2 linked regions of the Aromatoleum petrolei genome follow. The protein of the gene in region 1 interacts with the protein of each later gene in a pairwise test. Links are inferred from orthologs where the notes say so. Each region holds a gene or a part of one and is shown on either strand. Other genes may lie near its edges.

Region 1 (4,708 bases):
CGCCTCCCAAGGTCGCGGAGGCTGCGTAGCATGTGTCTGTCGGTGCCGATGCAGGTCGAGTCCTGGGTGGGCGACGGCGAGATCGCGTGGGTCCGGCGCGGTGATCGCCGCGAGCAGGCCAACATGCTGCTCGTCGGCCCGCAGCCCGTCGGCACCTGGCTGCTGATTGCGCTTGGTTTCGCCAAGGACGTGCTCGACGAAGAGAGCCTCGCGCTGACCGAGGAGGCGCTCGCGGCGCTGGCGGCGACGCTTGACGGCGACTACGACCCCGACGCGTGGTTCAAGGACCTGGGCGGGCGGGAAGCGGCATGAGCGAGGTGCTCCCCTTCGTCCGCGTGCCGGCGGTCCGTCCGGCGGCGGCGCAGGTCGCCGCGGTCTGGGATGACGACCCGAGCCCGACGATGGAACGCCATTTCCGCCGTGTGCACGAAACGCGCATGCTCGGTCTGCCCTTCCTCAACGAAGCCCTCGACGTCGCGGTCGCCGCGTGCGAGCGCGTCGGCGGGGACTGGCTGGCGGCGGTGGTGACGCCGTGGAGCATCCAGCTCGTGCTGCTGCCGGGCGGCGGCACGCTGTGGTGCGATACCGCGGCCGGAATGCGCCACACGCTGAGCCTGCCGGTGGGCAATCTCGTGTTCATCGGCGAGGCGGCCGAACACGCCTCGGACCTCGTGCCGGCCTTCCAGTACTGCCCCCTGATCACGCCGCCCGAGGGCATCGCGGACACCGACGCAGCCTGCGCGATCGCGCGCGAGGCGCTCGCCACCGTGCTCAAGCCGCTGGCCGCAAGCGTCGCCGATCCCACTGGGGCGCTCCCCTCCGAAGATGCCGATCCGAATCCGCGGACGCCGCCCTCGCCCTCGCGTCGCGCCTTCCTGCGCGGCCGCTCCTAGACATGCGTCAACGGTTGCCGTCGGCAGGCTTTCGCCCTCGCGCGTCTGCGCCTATCATCGTCCGCACCCGGCGGATGCGCGCCCACAGCGCGTTTTCCGGGCCGCGCGCGCATGGGGTGCGGCGGCATGCGTGTGGCGACCGGACGGCGGAACGGAGAAGGCGGATGAACCCGGGGGGAACGATGCGGCTGGTGGCGCGGCGGCAAGGGCGGAGGATCGTCCATGTCGAGGTCGACAACCCCCGGCCGCAGGCCGCGCGCGTACTCGTCGGGCGGACGGTCGAGGAGGCGATCAAACTCGTTCCGACCCTCTTCAGTCTGTGCTCGCACGCGCAGCGGATCGCCGCCACGGCGGCCTGTGTCGCGGCGGGCGCCGCGCAGACGGAGCGCCCCGAGGCCTGGGCCGAGGAGCGCGAACTCGCGACCGAAATGACGCAGGAGCACCTGTGGCGCCTGATGCTCGACTGGCCCACGCTGTTCGGCCACGCCCCGCGCCGCGACCGCTTCGCGGAACTGCACCGTCGCCTGGCGCGTCTCGTGGATGCCCGCGCAGCCTATGAATTGGGCGGAGATATCCTCGATCTGGTCGCGGTGGAATTGCTGCAGGGTTTCTTCATGGCCACGCGCGGACCGAGCAGCCTGCGCGAGTTCGTCGAGCGGGCGCGGCGCGGCGGCACCATCGGCGCGGCGCTGGGCGACCTGATCGAAATGGGCTCCTCGACCCCGAAAGAAGAGGCCGTGCCGCTCCTGCCCGTGCTGGCGGCGGGCGCGTGGGCGAACGAACTGGGCGGGGTGCCGTCGGCGGATTTCTGCGCGACGCCGACCCTCTTCGGCAAGGCGCACGAAACCGGGGTGCTGTCGCGTCACGCCGGCGAATTGATGGTGCGCGGCCTGCTCATGCATCGCCATCGCATCGCCGCGCGGCTGTTCGCGCGCGTGGTCGATCTGTCGGAATGTGCGAGCCGCCTGCGCCATCCGCTCGCGTCCGACATGGCCAAGCTGGTCGATGCGGCGCCGCTGGGCGAGCACGCCGGGCTCGCCTGCGTCGAGACCGCCCGCGGGCTGCTGATGCACGCGGTGCGCCTCGACGGCGATCGCATCGCCGAATACGCGATCGTCGCGCCGACCGAATGGAATTTCCACGCCGAAGGTCCCTTCGTGCGCGAAGGCTGCGGCTGGGAGGCGGAGTCGGACGAGGCGGCGCTGCTGCGCCTGAAGGCCCTCGCGTTGTCGCTCGACCCCTGCGTCGAGTACGAGATCGCGATCGAGGACGTGGCCGGTGCATGAGATGTCGCTCGCGGAGAGCATCCGCGGCATCGTCGAGGACGCCGCGCAGGCGCAGGGCGCCGCGCGCGTGAAGACCGTCGTGCTGGAGATCGGGGAGCTGTCGTCGGTGGAGATCGAGGCGCTGCGCTTCTGCCTCGACGTCGTGCTGAGCGATTCGCTGGCGGACGGCGCGGCGATCGAGATCGAGGCCGTCCCCGGCGTCGGCTGGTGCCTCGCGTGCGACCGCAGCGTGCCGCTCGCGCAGCGCTACGATGCCTGTCCCGAGTGCGGCGGTTACCAGGTGCGACCGACCGGCGGCACGGAGATGCGCGTGAGCGAAATCGAGGTGGAGTGAGGCGAAGATGCCGTCGAATATTCCTGGCGGCAAACGCAGTCGTTCGCCCTGGGCTTGTCGGAGGGTGGCGGCAGGGATTCGACAGGCCTGGCCTGTGGAAGGTCGAAGGGCTGAGCCCGAACGGTATCGAGTTGCAGCAGGCCGTGGAATGGGGGCTTGCGAACGAGTTGGAGCAAGGTGATGTGTACGGTGTGCGGTTGTGGTTCGGGCGAAGTGAGTATCGGTGGCGCGGGGTGGTCCAGGGGCGCGCGTGCGAAGGGCGGGGCGACGCGCGGGTGGAAGGTCGCGGCACCCGCGCACGCGCATGAACAGGCCAACGAACCCGCCGCGGAGGCCGCCGCCGACGACGCGCACATCCATCCCGCCCATCACCACCTGCACTTCGGTGCCGGCGCGGCCCACGCGCACGCGCCCGGCCTCACGCAGTCACAGATGGTGAAAATCGAGCGCGACATCCTAGGCAAGAACGACGCCCGCGCCGACGAAAACCGCCGCACCCTCGCCGCGCGCGGCATTTTCGCGCTGAACCTCGTCTCCAGTCCCGGCTCCGGCAAGACGACGCTGCTCGTGCGCACGCTCACCGAACTCGCCGGGCGCGTGCCGGCAGCGGTCATCGAAGGCGACCAGCAAACCGAATTCGACGCCGAACGCATCCGCGCGACCGGCGTGCCGGCGCTGCAGATCAACACCGGCAAGGGCTGCCACCTCGACGCCGACATGGTCGGCCGCGCACTCGCACAGATGGACCTCGCCGACGACAGCCTGCTGCTGATCGAGAACGTCGGCAACCTCGTGTGCCCGGCGGCCTTCGATCTGGGCGAGGCGCACAAGGTCGCGATCCTGTCGGTGACCGAGGGCGAGGACAAGCCGCTCAAGTACCCCGACATGTTCGCCGCCGCTGACCTGATGCTGCTCAACAAGGTCGACCTGCTGCCGTATCTCGCTTTCGACGTCGAGCGCGCGATCGGCTACGCGCGTCGCGTGAATCCCGCGATCGAGGTGATCCGCAGCTCCTCGACGAACGGGGAGGGCATTTCGCAGTGGCTCGCGTGGCTCGAGCGCGGCATGGCGAAGGCGCGCGTGGCCCGGCAGCGGGCCTGAGTCCGTCGGTGAGCATCGCGCACGACGCCCCTCCGTATGCCGTGACGCTGCCGCTCGCGCCGCGCGGCCCGGCCGTGCTCGCATTCGGCGCCTGGTACAAGAACGCGCTGTGCCTGGCTGCCGAGGGCGAGGGCCGGCTCGGCGCGACGGTCGGCGACCTCGACACGCCCGAGGCCTGTCACGACATGGACGCCTGGGCCGAGGCGATGCTCGCCCATCGCACGCCCGCCGCCGTCGCCCACGACCTGCACCCGGACTTCCACTCCAGCCGCCGCGCGGTCGAGCTGGCCGAGCGCCTCGGGGTGCCGGCCATCGCCGTGCAGCACCACCACGCCCACGTCGCCGCGGTGCTGGCGGAGCACGAGCATCCCGGCCCGGCGCTGGGCCTCGCGCTCGACGGCGTCGGCCTCGGCACGGACGGCACGGCCTGGGGTGGCGAGCTGCTGCGCGTCGACGGCGCGTCCTTCGAGCGCCTGGGCCATCTCGCGCCCCTGCCGCTCGCGGGCGGCGACCGCGCGGCGCGCGAACCGTGGCGCATGGCCGCGGCCGTGCTGCACCGGGCCGGCCGCGCCGGCGAGATCGCGACCCGCTTCGCCTCCCAGCCCGCCGCGGCGATGCTCGCGCAGCTCCTCGAGCGCGAGGCCTTGTGCCCGCCGACCTCCAGCCTCGGCCGCGTGTTCGACGCCACCGCGGGGCTGCTGGGCCTGTGCCCGGTGATGCGCGTCGAGGCGGAAGCCGCGATCGCGCTGGAGCGTGCGGCGGCCGAGTACCTCGACCACAACGGTGAAGCCCGGCCCGAGGCCGACGGCTGGACGACGGATGGGGCCGGGCGACTCGACCTGATGCCGCTCCTCGTCGCGCTGGCGGACGAACCGGACACGGGCCGCGGTGCCGCGCGCTTCCACGTCACGCTCGCCGCCGCGCTCGACGACTGGGTCGCACAGGCGGCGGCGCGCACCGGCCTCGACGTCGTCGCACTCTCCGGCGGCTGCCTGCACAACCGCATCCTGTCGCAACACCTGGCCGCCGGCCTGCGCGCGCGCGGCCTCACGGTGCTCGAAGCGCGGCGGCTGTCGCCCGGCGATGCCGGCCTC
Region 2 (15,416 bases), 2.7 Mb from region 1 along the record:
GCTTATCCCCACGCGGCGTGTGCAGTCTTGTGGACAACTTGTGGGGACGTGCTTCAGGCCACTGAAGCATAAGGAAATGTCGTCGCTGCACAAAAATGAGGCATTTTCGCAACGCGTGTTGTGGGAAAGTCGTTCCTTATCCCCACGGAGCGTGAGCAGTCCTGTGGACAAGTTGTGGGGAGGTGTCGCAGAGGACTGACGCGAAAGGAAATGCTGCTTCTGCGCAAAAATGAGGCATCGACACAACGTGCTCGGTGGCCGTCCGATGCAGCTCTGCTGCGGCTAAAATCGACGGTTTGCTTCGTTCTGCGGAATTTTCAATGCCCCACCAGCCCCGCGTGTCGTACACCATCGCCCCCGCGCGTCCGAACGCACACATCTTCGAAGTCACCTGCACGGTCGCCAGCCCCGATCCGGCCGGACAGGTGTTTCGTCTTCCTGCGTGGATTCCCGGCAGCTACATGATCCGCGAGTTCGCCCGCAACATCATCACCCTGCGCGCGGAATGCGGCGGTCGACCGGTCGCGATGGAAAAGCTCGACAAGCACAGTTGGCGTGCGGCGCCGGTGGAGGCCGGGCGAGCCTTGACGCTGAGCTACGAAGTCTACGCATGGGACCTCTCGGTGCGCGCCGCGCATCTCGATGCCACGCACGGATTCTTCAACGGCACCAGCGTGTTCCTCGCGGTTGAGGGACGGACCGACGAGCCCTGCTATGTGGACATTCTCCCGCCGGATGGCCCGGAGCTGCAGACATGGAAGGTCGCGACGACCTTGCGGCGCCCGGCCGGAAATCCGCTCGCGGCGCCCGCGATGGGGTTCGGCCTCTACTACGCGGAAAACTACGACGAGCTCGTCGATCACCCGGTCGAAATGGGCTGCTTCACGCACGCCCGCTTCGAGGCGGCGGGCGTTCCGCACGACATCGTGCTCACGGGGCGGCATGACTGCGATCTCGAACGCTTGTGCAGCGATCTCTCGCGCATCTGCACGTGGCAGATCGAACTGTTTGGCACGCCCGCCCCGGTCGATCGCTACCTCTTCCTGACGATGGTGGTCGGCGACGGTTACGGTGGCCTCGAGCACCGTGCCTCGACGGCGCTGCTGACCGGGCGCAATGATCTGCCCTACGTCGGCATGCACGAGCACACCGACGGCTACCGGACCTTCCTCGGCCTGTGCAGCCACGAGTATTTCCACACCTGGAACGTCAAGCGCATCAAGCCCGCGGCGTTCGCGCCCTACGACCTCGCCACCGAAAACTACACGCGCCTGCTGTGGGCGTTCGAGGGCTTCACTTCCTACTACGACGATCTCGCGCTGGTGCGCTCGGGCGTGATCGGCGTGGAGGATTACCTCGCGCTGCTAGGCAAGACGATGTCCGGCGTGCTGCGCGGCAGCGGCCGCCTCAAGCAGAGCGTCGCCGAATCGTCCTTCGACGCGTGGATCAAGTACTACCGGCAGGACGAGAACGCGCCCAATGCGATCGTCAGCTACTACGCGAAGGGTGCGCTGATCGCACTCGCACTGGACCTCCAGCTGCGCGCCGCGAGTGCGGGGCGGAAGAGCCTCGACGACGTGATGCGCCTGCTGTGGCAGCGGCACGGCCTGACGGGCGAGGGGGTCGCCGAGGATGGCCTGTTCGCGCTTGTCGCCGAGGTGGGGGAAGCTGGCCTCAAGGGGGCGGGGCGGCGCCTGTCGCGCTGGCTGAAGGACGCGGTCGAGGGGACCGAGGATCTGGCGCTGGACGAGTTCCTCAGGGCGTTCGGGATCGAGTTCCGCGCCGAGGCCGCCGCGAAGGGAGCCTGGTTGGGTGTGAAGCTGGCTGGCGGTAACGGCGAGGCGAAGCTCGCAAACGTGTTCGACGACGGCCCCGCGCAGCGATGCGGGCTTTCGGCGGGGGATGTGCTCGTCGCCATCGATGGCCTCAAGGTGACGGCCGCGTCGCTCGACGGCATGCTCGCGCGCCGCGGGCCGGGGGAGCAGGTGACCATCCACGCCTTCCGGCGCGACGAGCTGATTACCGTTACGGCCGAACTGGTGCCTCAGCCGGCCGATACGGTGAAGCTCGCGAGCGGCAAGCGCGTCTCGGCGGCGATGCGGGCGCTGCGTGAGGGCTGGCTGGGAAGCTGAGCGTCCTCAGGCAGGAGATTCCTCCTGCCGTCGCATGACGGCGCGCAGCAGCCAGCCGAACAGCATCGCGGCGACCGTCGTGGACATTACGCCTGCCTCCCAGAAACCGGCCACGTGTGGTCCGTCGGTGCGCCAGGGGGCATGGAAGCTCGCCCAATAGCCGCCGGCGAGGCCCACGCCCCAGAAGCACACGGCGTGCATCAGCATCGGCACGAAGGTCACCTTGTAGCCGCGCAGCGCATGCGCCGCGACGGTCTGCACCGAGTCGAACAGCTGGTAGAGGCAGACGTAGATCAGCAGCATCAGGCTGACGGTACGCACGGCGACGTCTTCCGAGAACAGCGCGATGAGCGGCTCGCGCGCGATCCATAGCGCGATGCCGATGAGCGACGCGAGTCCCGCCGTGACGATCATGCCCACCCGTATCGTCATGCGTGCCCGGGCCCAGTCGCGCGCGCCGGCCGCCTGGCCGACGAGGACGAGCACGGCGATCGACATCGCCAGCGGCAGCATGTAGATCAGGGCGGCGACGTTCGCGACGACGCGATGGCCGGCGACGGCCTCGGCGCCCAGGCGGGCGGCGAACAGCGCGATCAGCGTGAAGGACGACACCTCGATGAAGGTCGACAGCCCCATCGGCACGCCCAGGCGCAGCAGGCCGAGGATCTCCTTGGCCTGCGGCCCGCGCCAGTGCGAGAAGAGGCGATATGGCCGGTAGCCCGGATTGCGCGCGAGGTAGACGGCGCCGCAGGTGAAGGCGAGCCAGTTCACGATTGCCGTCGAGATGCCGCAGCCGAGCACGCCCAGAGGCGGCAGCCATAGATGGCCGTACACCAGTGCCCACGCGAGCGGAACATGGGTCGTGGTGACGATGAAGCTGATCGCCATCAGCACACGCGGCTTGCCCACGGCGTTGTTGAAGGCATAGAAGGTGCGGTACAACAGCACGGCGGGCAGGCCCACGGCGGTGGCGAGGAGGTACTCGCGGGTCTTTGCGTCGACGTCGGCGGGGACGCTGCTCAACTCCAGCAGGAAGCCGGGGAAGACCATTAGCGCGATGCCGGGCACGGCGAGCATCAGCGCGAGCCAGAACCCCTGCTGCAGCGAGGGCGCGATCCCTTCCATGCGGCCGGCGCCGAAATGATGCGCGACGGTCGGGGCGACGGCCTGCAGCACGCCCACCACCAGCATCACGATGGAGATATATACGCCGCTGCCGACGGCGACCGCGGCGAGGTCGACGGTGCTGTAGCGGCCCACGATCACGGTGTCGGCGATCAGCATGCTCATCGACAGGATCTGCGCGACTAGTACGGGCCACGCGTGGTGCAGCAGCTGGCGGGCGATGAGGGAGGCCGAGACGGACGACGAGGCGGGGGCGCTCAAGGAAGAGGGGGATCGGGGTTGAGGGAAGGATTCCCGGCGGGAACCGGGAGTGGGGAAGCGAGTTTAGCCAAAAAAACCATGCACGTACCAGCCACCGGGTGGGTCGAGCTGCTCGAATACCCACCACAGCGCGGCATCGGGTGCGCGGGCGATGTAGTAGTCGCGACGCATGTCGGCGCCGTCCCACCACCCGGATTCGATGCGTTCCGGCCCGCGCAGCAGCGTCAGCGCGCGGATAGAGTCGAGCGCGCGCGGTTCGTTCATCAGCCATAGGGGGCGAGGGCCGGTGGCCGGCGGGGTGCTGTGGGGGGCGGGGCGTCCGGGGTCGGCGAGGCGCCAGGCGCGTTCGGGCCGGTGCTCGCAAACCGGATGTACGGTACGAACCGCCTCGCGCCCCAGCCGCGCGCGCAGACGATCGAGCAGCAGGGCGGCGGCGTCGCGTGCGCTGTCGGGGTCGCTGAACAGGTCCTGCGTGCGCCCCGGGGTGACCACCGGGTTGTCGGCGAGAAGGCGCAGTGCCTCGACCGGCGCGGGCAACTGCAGCGCGGCGAGGTGTTCGCGGGCAAGCATCAGCAGTCGCCCGTCGTCGCGCCCCGGCGTGCCGGTGACGATCTCGAGCACGGTGTCGGGGTGGCCCTCGTGCTCCAGCTGCAGGCGGCAGCGATCGAGCGCGGCATGGCGGGCGGCAAGCCAGGCGGACAGCCCGGAAAACAGCCTTCCGGCGGCGAACAGCAGTGGCTCGGTGTGCAGCAGGCTCGCGGGCAGGACCAGCCGCGATTCGAAGCGTTCCGGCGGCAGAAACCAGGGGCGCGGATCGGGGCGTTCGCCGCGGGCCCGCGCGAGCGTGTCGAGCACGACGGAGGCCTGGCGGCGGGCGAGCCCGTCGCGCGGCAGGCGGGCGACGTCGCCGATGCGGCGGGCGCCGATGCCGTGCAGCAGGTCGAGCGTGGCGCGGGATACTTCGGCGCCGTCGCCGAGCAGTTCGACGGGCAGGTCGTCGAGCTTGCGCCACCACTCGGCGGCGGCCCGGAGCTGCCGGCCCGGGTGCGTGCGCGCGAGCCAGCGTGCCGCGAGCGGGGTCGGGGCAGCGGCGATCGCGGCATCCAGGCCGAGCGGCGCGAGGCCGGCGCGGATGCGCCGCACCAGCCCCGTGACGCCGCCGAACAGGCGCAGGCTGCCGCTCGTTTCCAGCACCAGCCCATCGGGCGGGTCGATGCTGACGCAGGGCGTGAATTGCGTGGCCCACGCGGCGAACTCCGCCAGCGTCGCGGCCTCGAGCGCCGGGTCGCGTTCGCGCAGTTGCAGCGACGGAGCGACCGCGAGGGCGCCGGCCGCGCCCTGGCCGGGTTCGACGCCGCGCGCGAGCGCAGCGGCAGTCGCCGCGACCACGCGCGCGCCGGGGCTGTGTTCGACGACCGCCAGTTCGCCCGGCTCATCCACGCCGCGCGTGAATACCTGCAGCGGCAGATCGGACAGGATCAGGGCGAACCAGAGCATCGTTGAGGGCGGGAATGCGGCGCAGGCCGGGTCGTTGCGGGAGGGACAGGTACAGCGGGGCGGCGAGGCCGGGGCCGCGCCGTTTGAGGATGTCCACGGCGAGTTCGCCGTCGCTCGCAGCGAGCCGCAGGCGCAAGACGGCGGGGGAGGGCTGCCGGGCGGCGGAGACGGGACGGAACAGGAACAGCGGGGTCGCGGAGCTTTCGGCGGCGAGTTGCAGACGCCGCAAGGCGGCGGTGTCCGCACGTGCCAGCCAGGCGAGCACGATGCTGCTGCCGCCCGACGCTAATGCCTGTCGCACCGACCACAGGATTTCGGCGTGGTTGCCCGGTTCGAGCAGCAGCAAACGTTCGAGCGGCACCCCCGCTGCGACGAGGGCAGGGGCGTAGGGCAGATGGGGCGGGGCGACCCAGACGATCCAGCGATCGGCCGGCAGGGCGTGCAGCACGGGCAGCAGCAGTCCGAGTTCGCCGATACCGGGGCGGTCGGACAGCAGTTCGATCAGCGCATTACGGGGCCAGCCGCCGCCCGGCAGCTGGGCATCGAGCGCCGCGAAGCCGGTGGCGATGCCCGCCTCGGCCGACTGCGCGAGCCGGTCCGCCTGCCATACGAGGCCGGACGGCAGGGCTGCGAGGGTGGTCTGGGCGAGGGCGGCCATCGAAAGCGGGGGGCGGGAGGAGGATCACGGCGGCAGGCTTCACAGCGAGCCGTTGCGCACCAGGCCGACGGCGATCCCCTCGATCGTCAGGGGGGTGCTGCGGGTATCGACGACGATGGGCGCGAAATCGGGGTTGGCCGGCAGCAGGCTGACGATGGGGCCCTTGCTGGTGAAGGTCTTCACGGTCACCTCGTCCTCGACGCGGGCGACCACCACCTGCCCGGAACGTGCCTCGTGGCTGCGGTGCACGGCGAGCAGGTCGCCGTCGAGGATGCCTGCGTCGCGCATGCTCATGCCGCGCACGCGCAGCAGGTAGTCGGCGCGCGGCGAGAAGAGGGCCGGGTCGATCTGGTGGCGCGATTCGATGTGCTCGACCGCGAGGATGGGACTGCCGGCCGCGACCCGACCGATCAGCGGCAGACCGAGCCCTTGGGCAAGGCGGATGCCGCGCGCGCGCCCCTCCTCGAGCAGGATCGCGCCCTTCGCGGCGAGTGCGCGCAGATGGCTTTCGGCCGCGTTCGGCGAACGGAAGCCGAATGCGCTGCATACCTCGGCGCGCGTGGGCGGACGCCCCTCGGATTCGACCGTCTGGCGGATGAACTCGAGGATTTCGCTCTGGCGGGCGGTCAGGTTGTGGTCGCGGTTGCTCATGGGGTTCTCCGGGGTAACTGTAATTTTAAACAGCTTGTGCTGATCCGCAAGCATTAAATCGGTGTAGCGCAAGCGGGGGAGACGCAGGTAGAGTTCGCTTCGTGTCTCGGCTAGAATCCAACGACGTCAGGGAGATCACATGTTGCAGATCGGTGATATCGCGCCAACGTTTTCGCTGCCGGATGCGGACATGGAGGATTTCGACCTCGCCGCAGAACGCGGCAGGCACCATGTGGTCCTCTACTTTTACCCTCGTGACAACACGCCGGGATGCACCATGCAGGCGGCCGACTTCTCCGATCATGAAGACGAATTCGCCCGCTACGACTGCATCGTCGTCGGCGTCAGTCCCGACGATTGCCTGACCCACGCCGAATTCCGCGACCAGCACGGCCTGTCGATACGTCTGCTTTCCGACGTCGAGACCGAGGTGTGCCGGCTCTACGATGTCTGGCAGCCCAAGGAAGTCGATGGTGTGAAGAAGATGGGCGTGGCGCGGACGACCTTCGTGATCGACAAGGAAGGCATCATCCGTCACGCACTCCGCGACGTTACCCCCCGCGGCCATGCGGCGGGGGTTTTTGAACTGGTCAGGAAACTGGAAACAGAGAAAGCTAATGGAAATCGTCAAGAACAGCGTCGTAACGCTTAAGTACACCGTCGTCGACCCGGACGGCAACATGATCGATGATGGTCAGCAACCGCTGGTCTACCTGCATGGCGGCTACGATGGCATCTTCCCCGCCATTGAGGAGGCGCTGCACGGCAAGAAGGTCGGTGAGCAGCTGAAGGTCAAGCTGCAGCCCGAAGATGCCTTCGGCGATTACGACGAGGAACTCGTGCTGGTCGAGGACATCAGCCAGTTCCCCGAGAACATCGAGGTCGGCATGTCCTTCGAGCGCGTCACCGACGACGGCGAGGAGGAGATGATCTACCGCATCACCGACATCGCCGACGGCAAGGTCGTTGTCGATGGCAATCATCCGCTGGCCGGCACCGCCCTGGTGTTCGATGTGACCATTGCGGAAGTGCGCCCGGCGACCGCCGAGGAGCTGGCGCACGGCCACGTGCACGGCGCGGGCGGCCACCACCACTGATCGGACGACCGGTCGCAGCATTGCCACGGGGCCGCGCAAGCGGCCCTTTTTCCATCCCTCTTTCGTTTCACTCCGCGTCCATACCCGTCCGATGACCGTACTTGCCGGAACCGACCGTCCGCCCGCGCAGGAGGACCGACCAATCGACGCCCCGCTCCTGGACGTGCGGCACTTGCGCGTGCATATCGGCGCCGCCGCACGGCCCGTACGTCCGGTCGACGGCGTCGGGTTCTCGATCGCGGCGGGGGAGACCTTTGCACTGTTGGGCGAATCCGGCTGCGGCAAGTCGATGACGGCGCTGGCCCTGCTGCGCCTGCTGCCCGACGCCGGACGCATCGTTGGCGGCGAGGTGCGCTTTGCCGGCGACGAGCTGCTCGCCCGCAGCGAGGCGGACATGCGCGAGGTGCGCGGCGGCCGGATCGCGATGATCTTCCAGGAGCCTTCGACCAGCCTGAATCCGGTGATGACCGTGATGACGCAGATCGGCGAGGTGCTGGCACGCCATCGCGGCCTGCGCGGCGCGGCGGCCCGTGCGGAAGCACAGCGCCTGCTTGACGCGGTCGGGATCCCCGACGCTGCGCGACGGCTGGACGATTACCCCTTCCAGTTTTCCGGCGGCATGAAGCAGCGTGTCATGATCGCGATGGCCCTCGCGGGCGACCCGGAACTGCTGATCGCCGACGAGCCAACGACCGCGCTCGACGTGACCATCCAGGCCCAGGTGCTCGACCTGCTCGCGCGCCTTCAGGCCGAGCGCGGCATGGGCATGCTGCTGATCACCCACGACCTGGGCGTGGTGGCGCATATGGCGCACCGCATCGGCGTGATGTACGCGGGCGAGCTGGTCGAGACCGGCGCGCGCGACGATTTTTTCCGCGCGCCCCTGCACCCGTATTCGCGCAAGCTCTTCGCCGCGCTGCCGACCGACGCCCAGCGCGGCCATCCGCTGGCGGCCCTGGGCGGGCATGTGCCGCCGCTGGACCAGGTCTTCACCGGCTGCCGCTTCGCCGGGCGTTGCCCCGACGTGTTCGAGCGCTGCCATCACGACGCCCCGGCGTGGCAGTCGGTCGGAGCGCAGGCAGTGCGCTGTCATCTGTACGCGGAAGATCATGCCGAAAGGCCCGCGGTCTCCGCCGCGGCGGCCTCGGCAGGTGCGGCTGGCGAACGTGCCGCCACAAGGACGGCGCCCCTGCTCGATGTGCGCGACCTGCAGGTGCATTTCCCGGTGCGCAAGGGACTCCTGCGGCGCGAGGTGGCGCGCGTGCGCGCCGTCGATGGCGTGAGCCTGGCGCTCGCGCCGGGCCGTACGCTGGCGCTGGTGGGCGAGTCCGGATGCGGCAAGACGACCGCCGGCAAGGCGATCCTGCAGCTCGTCGCGCCGACCGGCGGCGAGGTGTACCTCGACGGCACGCCGCTCGCGGGGCTGTCCCGCGCGGCCTTGCGCGCGCTGCGGCGCGATTTCCAGATGGTGTTCCAGGACCCCTTCGCGTCCCTGAACCCGCGCATGCGCGTCGGCGAGATCATCGAGGAGGGCATGCTCGCGCTGGGTGTCGAGAAGGATCCGTCAGCGCGCGCGGAGCAGATCGATGCCTTGCTTGCGCGCGTGGGACTCACGTCGGAAATGAGGCTGCGCTACCCGCACGAATTCTCCGGCGGCCAGCGTCAGCGTATCGCGATCGCGCGGGCCCTTGCGGTGCGCCCGAAGCTGATCGTGTGCGACGAGCCGACGAGTGCGCTGGACGTGTCGGTGCAGGCACAGATCCTCAACCTGATGCGCGAATTGCAGGCGGAGTTCGATCTCGCCTATCTCTTCATCACGCACAACATCGGCGTGGTGAGCTGGCTCGCCGACGACGTTGCGGTGATGTACCTGGGACGCATCGTCGAGCAGGGGCCGGTGGGGAAGGTGCTGGCCGCGCCGGCGCATCCCTACACCCGTGCGCTGCTCGCGGCGGTTCCCGATATCGCGCGCGAAACCGCGGCGCATGCGGGCGCTGCCGAGCGCGCAACGCGGCCGGTGGTGGCTGGCGACCTGCCGTCGCCACTGGCGCCTCCGCCCGGCTGCCACTTCCACCCCCGCTGCGAGCGGGCGACCGATATCTGCCGTGCGCAGTATCCGGCGGTAACCGACCTGCGCGGCGGGCGCAGCGTGCGCTGCCACTGGCCCGCCTGAGGCGGTCCGCGGCGTTCAGCGCTTCTGGTTCTTCTGCGCGGAGGTCGTCGTCTTGCCGGACGACTTCGGCGCGGTCTTGGCAGTCGATTTCGCGGGTGCCTTGGCGTTCCCCGACGAAGCCTTCTTGCCGGCCGCGCGCCTGCCGGTCGAGGTCTTGCCAGCCCCCGATTTCTTTCCGCCCTTCGCCTGCGCGCCCTTTGCGTCCGCCTTGGACGGGATCGTGCTGGTGTCGAGCGCGGCGTTGCGCGGAATCATCCGGGCCGCCGCGATCGCGCCGTCGGGTTCGATGCCGTTGGGGACTAGCAGGGTGTATCCGGGGCTCACGCGGCTGCGCGCATCGAGGCCGTTGATCTGGTGCAGTTCGCTCAGCGACAGGCCGAAGTCGCGTGCGACCGACGCGAGGGTGTCGCCGCGGCGCATCTCGTAGGTGCGCCACTGCTTGCCGTTGTTCTGATGTTCGGCCAGGCGGGCGCGGAAGCGTTCGGCGCGGTCGACCGGAATCACCAGCGAATCGGCTCGCGTGGTGGCGGGACGGTTGTAGGAGGGGTTGAGCGCGAGGAACTCCTCGAGCGGCATCTCGGCGAGGCGCGCGGCGGTCGCGAGGTCGATACCGGCGGGGGTGTCTACGGTGACGAAGTGGCGGGTGTTCGGAACGTAGGGCAGCTCGAAGTGGAAGAGCTCGGGCTGCGCGACGATGTTCTTCAGTGCCTGCAGCTTGGGGACATAGTTGCGGGTTTCCTCGGGCATCCGCAGCTGGCTGTATTCGGCTGGCAGCCCCTCGGCGAGGTTGCGCTGCACGGCCCGTCCTACGGCGCCTTCGCCCCAGTTGTAGGAGGCGAGGGCGAGGTGCCAGTCGCCGTGCATCTCGTAGATGGTCTGGAGGTAGTCGAGCGCGGCGTTGGTCGAGGCGATCACGTCGCGCCGTTCGTCCACCCACTTGTCTTGCGTCAGGTTGTAGTTGCGCCCGGTCGAGGGGATGAACTGCCACAGTCCCGAGGCGCGCGCGCGCGAATAGGCCATCGGGTTGTAGCTGCTCTCGACCATCGGCAGCAGGGCGAGCTCGGTGGGCATGCCGCGGCGTTCGAGTTCGTCCACGATGTGATAGAGGTAGCGCCCGCCGCGCTCGAACACCCGTTTCAGGAATCCCGGACGGTTGAGGTAGAAGAGTTGCTGTTCGGCGACCGTCTCGGTATCGAGGTCGGGCATGCCGAAGCCGCGCCGGATGCGGTCCCAGATGTCGTTCGCATCGCGTGTGAGGTCCAGTGTGAGGACGCGCGGGGCAGGGTCACGCAGTTCCAGTACTTGGCCGGGCGAGGCGGCGAGGCCTTCCGTTCTGCGCGCGGCCGATGGCGGGCGCAGGCTCCCGAGCGAACGCGGGCTGGCTTCGGCCGGCGCGGTGTCGACCGGCGCAGGGGCATTGGAGGGCAGGACATCGCCAGCCGGGGTGTCCTCTGCAATGGCCGAGGACGCCGCCGCGGTCAGCGCGATGACCAGCAGGAGAATTCGCAGGAGAGGAATCGCCATGAATCCGGCGCCTCGTTCGTGAAAAGAGGGTGGACTCTAGGGCAGGGGAGAAAGTGCGTCAAACCGGAAATCGCTGACGACATATCGGGACTTAGTTGATACCATAACAAGGTTTTATCCATCCGCTGGGATATCGACAGGCATGAAGGTTCTCGTAATTGAAGACACCGTGACGAGTGCCGCCCTGATCTGCCGGATGCTCGGCGGAATGGGGCTCGAAACCATGCATCGGCGCGACGGAGAGGGGGGCATCGAGGCCTTCCGGCAGTCACGCCCCGATCTCGTCATGCTCGACGTCGTGATGCCCGGGATGGATGGCTTCGAGGTCGCGCGGCGGATACGCCAGCTCGAGTCCGATGGCGAATGGACGCCGATCATCTTCCTGTCGGCGCGGACTCAGGACGAGGACATCGAGCGCGGCATCGCCGTGGGGGGCGACGATTATCTCGTCAAGCCGGTTTCCGAGGCGGTGCTCAAGGCCAAGGTGTGGGCCATGCAGCGCATCGCCCACATGCGTGCCTCGCTCGTGGCGCTCACGCGCAAGCTCGACGAGGCGAATCGGGAGTTGACGCGCCTGTCGGCCTTCGACGGGCTGACGGGGATCGCCAACCGCCGCACCTTCGACGCCACGCTCTCGCGCGAATGGCGGCGCGGCGCACGCAGTGGCGCGTCGATTGCGCTGATGGTGGTCGATGTCGACTGCTTCAAACAGTTCAACGACGCATACGGCCATCAGGTTGGCGACGAGTGCCTGAAGGCGGTCGCGCGCGCCCTCGCGGGCAACACCCGGCGGCCGGTCGACCTGGTGGCACGCTACGGCGGCGAGGAGTTCGCCGTCGTGCTGCCCGAAACCGACGCACAGGGCGCGGCGATCGTCGCCGAGTCGATGCGCAGGGCCGTCGAGGCCTTGGCGATCACGCACCGGCACTCGACGGCGGCACGCGTCGTCACGGTGAGCGTCGGCATTGCAGTGACGAGCCCCGAGCGCAGCGACGACGGCGGTTTCGCCACGCTGGTCGCGCGCGCCGACGAAGCGCTGTACCGCGCGAAGCGCGATGGCCGCAACCGCTGGCACCTTGCCGCGGCGCCCGAACTCGCCACGGTGCGGTAAGCCGCGTCAGAACACGTCCTTCCAGCGGCGCAGGGCGGCGAAGCATTCGGCGGAATTGGCCGGACGCTGCCCGCTGTGTGCCGTGACCGTGTCGATCACGCCGGGCAAATCGGTGCGCAGGAAGGGGTTGATGCTGCATTCGCGCGCGATGCTGGTGGGCAGCGTCGGCCGTCCTGCGGCGCGCAGGGCTTCGCATTCGGCGAGCCATGCGTCGCGCGTCGGATTGGCCGGTTCGGCCATCTGAGCAAAGGCCAGGTTGGACAGCGTGTATTCATGGGCGGCGTAGACTGCGGTGTCGCCCGGAAGCCGCGCCAGACGCTGCAGCGAGGCGTGAAGCTGCGCCGCCGTGCCGCCGAGGAGGCGGCCGCAGCCGGCGCTGAACAGGGTGTCGCCCGCGAACAGGATTCCAGGGGCATGGTAGGCGATGTGGGTCGTCGTGTGGCCGGGGATCGCCAACACGGTGAAGCTCTGCTCCAGCGCATTGAGGGCGACTTCGTCGCCTTCGCCGACACCGCGCGTGAGTCCTGGGATGTTCTCGCCCGCGGGACCGAACACCGCGGGATGGTGGCGCGCGGCGAGCTCGGCCACGCCACCGATGTGGTCGTCGTGGTGGTGGGTGAGCAGGATCGCGACGAGCCGCAGGCCGTATGCCTGCAAGGCTGCCTCGACGACGGCCGCGTCGCCGGGGTCGATGACGGCGGCGCAGGGGCCGCGGCGCAGTAACCAGATATAGTTATCGCGGAAGGCCGGAAGAGGGATAATGTCGGCGCTGCGGATTTTTGAGTGCTGATCGTCCATGTCCATCCTCAGTCTGTCGGACTGGCTTGAAACCCCGCAGGGAAGTTATCTGCTGCGGTGGGAGCAGGCCAAGTTCGATCTCATGGTAGCCGACATTTTCGGCTACAACGCGGTACAGATCGGATTGCCGGAATATGATTTCCTGCGCGGCAACCGTATTCCGTTCCGCTTCCATTGCGCGCGCTCGGGCGACATCGCAGTCGTCGCGGAGGGAAGCGCCTTGCCGTTCGCGTCGGCGAGCATCGATCTGGTGCTGCTGCCGCACGTGCTGGAGTTCTCGCGCAACCCGCACCAGGTGCTACGCGAGGTGGAGCGGGTGCTGGTGCCCGAGGGCAGCGTGATCATCGCCGGCTTCAATCCGCTCAGTCTGTGGGGAGTGCGGCGTCTGGTGGCGAGACGCTCGGGAAGCTATCCGTGGCGTGGACAATACCTGTCGGTGCGGCGCACGAAGGACTGGCTGGCGCTGCTCGGCTTCGAGACGCAGGCGGGCAGCTTCGGCTGTTACGCGCCGGCGTTCACGAGCACGAAGTGGCTGGAACGCTGGGGCTTCATGGACAAGGCGGGCGACCGCTGGTGGCCGATCTGCGGCGGGGCCTACATCATCCAGGGCATCAAGCGGGTGCAGGGAATGCGCCTGATAACGCCGAATTGGCGCGATGCGCGCGCCGCGGCAAAGCGCCTTTCACCTGTCACCCATCGCGGCCGGCAGGTGACGGGCGGCGTACAAAAAGTGGAATGAATGGAAGAAGTCGAGATATTTACCGACGGGGCGTGCAGCGGCAATCCGGGCCCCGGCGGCTGGGGCGCGATCCTGCGCAGCGGCCCGCACGAGAAGGAAATCTGGGGCGGCGAGCCGCAGACCACCAACAACCGCATGGAACTGCTCGCCGTGATCCGTGCGCTCGAGACGCTCAAGCGTCCGGTGGCGGCGCGCGTGCATACGGACAGCCAATACGTGCAGAAAGGGATCTCCGAGTGGATTCACGGCTGGAAGAAGCGCGGGTGGAAGACCGCCTCACGCGAGCCGGTGAAGAACGAGGATCTGTGGCGCGCGCTCGACGAAGCTGCGAGCCGGCACAAGGTGGCGTGGATCTGGGTGCGCGGCCATGCGGGCCATGCCGAGAACGAGCGCGCGGACGAACTTGCGCGACGCGGCGTCGAGGCCGTGCGCACGCGCGGCAAGGCCGTCGCGGAAATCTGATCAACCGGCCCGCAAGGGCGCGAACGAACTATCGGGGATGAACCCTTGAGACAGATTGTCCTGGATACGGAAACCACCGGACTCGACTGGCGCAATGGCGACCGCGTGATCGAGATCGGCTGCGTGGAGTTGCTCAACCGCAACCTCACCGGCAAGCATTTTCACGTCTATATCAACCCGGAACGGGGGATCGACGCGGAAGCGATCGCGGTTCATGGCATCACCGAGGAATTCCTCGCCGACAAGCCGAAGTTCCGCGACATCGTGGGCGATTTCATGGATTTCGTGCGCGATTCGGAACTCGTGATCCACAACGCGAGCTTCGACGTCGGCTTTCTCGACCACGAATTGTCGCTGCTGGGGCATCCAAAGCTGGGGGCTCAGTGCGCGGGCGTGATCGACACGCTCAAGATGGCCAAGGAGCAGAACCCGGGCAAGAAGGCTTCGCTCGACGCGCTGTGCGACCGCTTCGAGATCGACAACGCCGCGCGTACCCTGCACGGCGCGCTGCTCGACGCGGAACTGCTGGCTGAGGTCTATCTGGCGATGACCCGCGGGCAGGAAAGCCTGATGATGCTGCTCGACGACGAGCCGGCGATGGGCGGCCTCGACGCGAGCGGCAGCCCGATCGAGCGGCCGCCGCTGCGTGTGCTGCGTCCCACGGCCGACGAACTCGCCGAGCACGACAAGGTGTTGCGGGACATCAGCAAGGCCAACAAGGGCGCCTGCCTGTGGATTCCGCCTGCATCGGCCGAGGAAGCGCCCGCGGCCTGAAAAAGACGAGGCCTTCGTCGCACGGACGGCGGAAAACGCCACCGCGCGGCCCATCCGCGCTGCGGAAGTCCTCAGAGCATCAGCCTGCCGCCCGGCAGGCTGCCCGCCTGCTCCAGTCGGGTGACGGTGGGGCCGAGGTCTAGGCCGGTTTTTTCCTTCAGCGCACGGGCGCGTTCGCGCAGCTCGGCCACCGGAATGTCGATGCGCTCGCCTTCGGCGCCGAAGGCGACGACGTTGCCGCTGTCGCAGGACGGGAAGGCGATCGCGCGGTCGTCGAAGGCGGTGATGATGCGCTCGACGCTGGCGCGGAAGCCGCGTGAGCGTCCGAAGAGGTTCACCGACAGCAGACCCTGTCCGGACAGGCGCGTGCGCGCTGCCGCATAGAACGGGGCGGTGTCGAGCGCGCCGGCGCGG

Evidence for each region.
Region 2: the proteins of hypB (region 1) and ToN1_RS00295 interact in binary tests that used the Escherichia coli proteins (3 or more experiments, as listed by UniProt). The link is inferred for Aromatoleum petrolei from one-to-one orthologs.

What each region holds. Positions count from the first base shown.
Region 1 is NZ_CP059560.1:2,754,476-2,759,183, forward strand. The notes cover bases 1,678-4,653. They hold hypB (hydrogenase nickel incorporation protein HypB), read left to right. Parts: upstream 1,678-2,693; coding sequence 2,694-3,614; downstream 3,615-4,653. Other genes in these bases: ToN1_RS12595 (nickel-dependent hydrogenase large subunit), read left to right, coding at 1,678-2,179; hypA (hydrogenase maturation nickel metallochaperone HypA), read left to right, coding at 2,172-2,513; ToN1_RS12610 (Kae1-like domain-containing protein), read left to right, coding at 3,623-4,653. In the rest of the region: ToN1_RS12580 (HyaD/HybD family hydrogenase maturation endopeptidase), read left to right, coding at 1-29; ToN1_RS12585 (HypC/HybG/HupF family hydrogenase formation chaperone), read left to right, coding at 31-312; [NiFe]-hydrogenase assembly chaperone HybE, read left to right, coding at 309-893; more of ToN1_RS12595, read left to right, coding at 1,058-1,677; more of ToN1_RS12610, read left to right, coding at 4,654-4,708. UniProt on the Escherichia coli protein: Involved in the maturation of [NiFe] hydrogenases. Required for nickel insertion into the metal center of the hydrogenase. Exhibits a low intrinsic GTPase activity, which is essential for nickel insertion.
Region 2 is NZ_CP059560.1:58,765-74,180, reverse strand. Bases 5,689-8,681 are described here. They hold ToN1_RS00295 (FKBP-type peptidyl-prolyl cis-trans isomerase), read left to right. Parts: upstream 5,689-6,941; coding sequence 6,942-7,421; downstream 7,422-8,681. Other genes in these bases: ToN1_RS00290 (ABC transporter ATP-binding protein), read left to right, coding at 7,513-8,681; ToN1_RS00300 (peroxiredoxin), read left to right, coding at 6,464-6,976; lexA (transcriptional repressor LexA), read right to left, coding at 5,713-6,324. Outside these bases: ToN1_RS00325 (M61 family metallopeptidase), read left to right, coding at 321-2,132; ToN1_RS00320 (MATE family efflux transporter), read right to left, coding at 2,139-3,518; ToN1_RS00315 (Y-family DNA polymerase), read right to left, coding at 3,582-5,015; translesion DNA synthesis-associated protein ImuA, read right to left, coding at 4,951-5,673; more of ToN1_RS00290, read left to right, coding at 8,682-9,594; ToN1_RS00285 (transglycosylase SLT domain-containing protein), read right to left, coding at 9,610-11,118; ToN1_RS00280 (diguanylate cyclase domain-containing protein), read left to right, coding at 11,261-12,229; gloB (hydroxyacylglutathione hydrolase), read right to left, coding at 12,236-13,027; ToN1_RS00270 (class I SAM-dependent methyltransferase), read left to right, coding at 13,026-13,766; rnhA (ribonuclease HI), read left to right, coding at 13,767-14,228; dnaQ (DNA polymerase III subunit epsilon), read left to right, coding at 14,274-15,002; ToN1_RS00255 (fused MFS/spermidine synthase), read right to left, coding at 15,074-15,416. UniProt on the Escherichia coli protein: Folding helper with both chaperone and peptidyl-prolyl cis-trans isomerase (PPIase) activities. Chaperone activity prevents aggregation of unfolded or partially folded proteins and promotes their correct folding.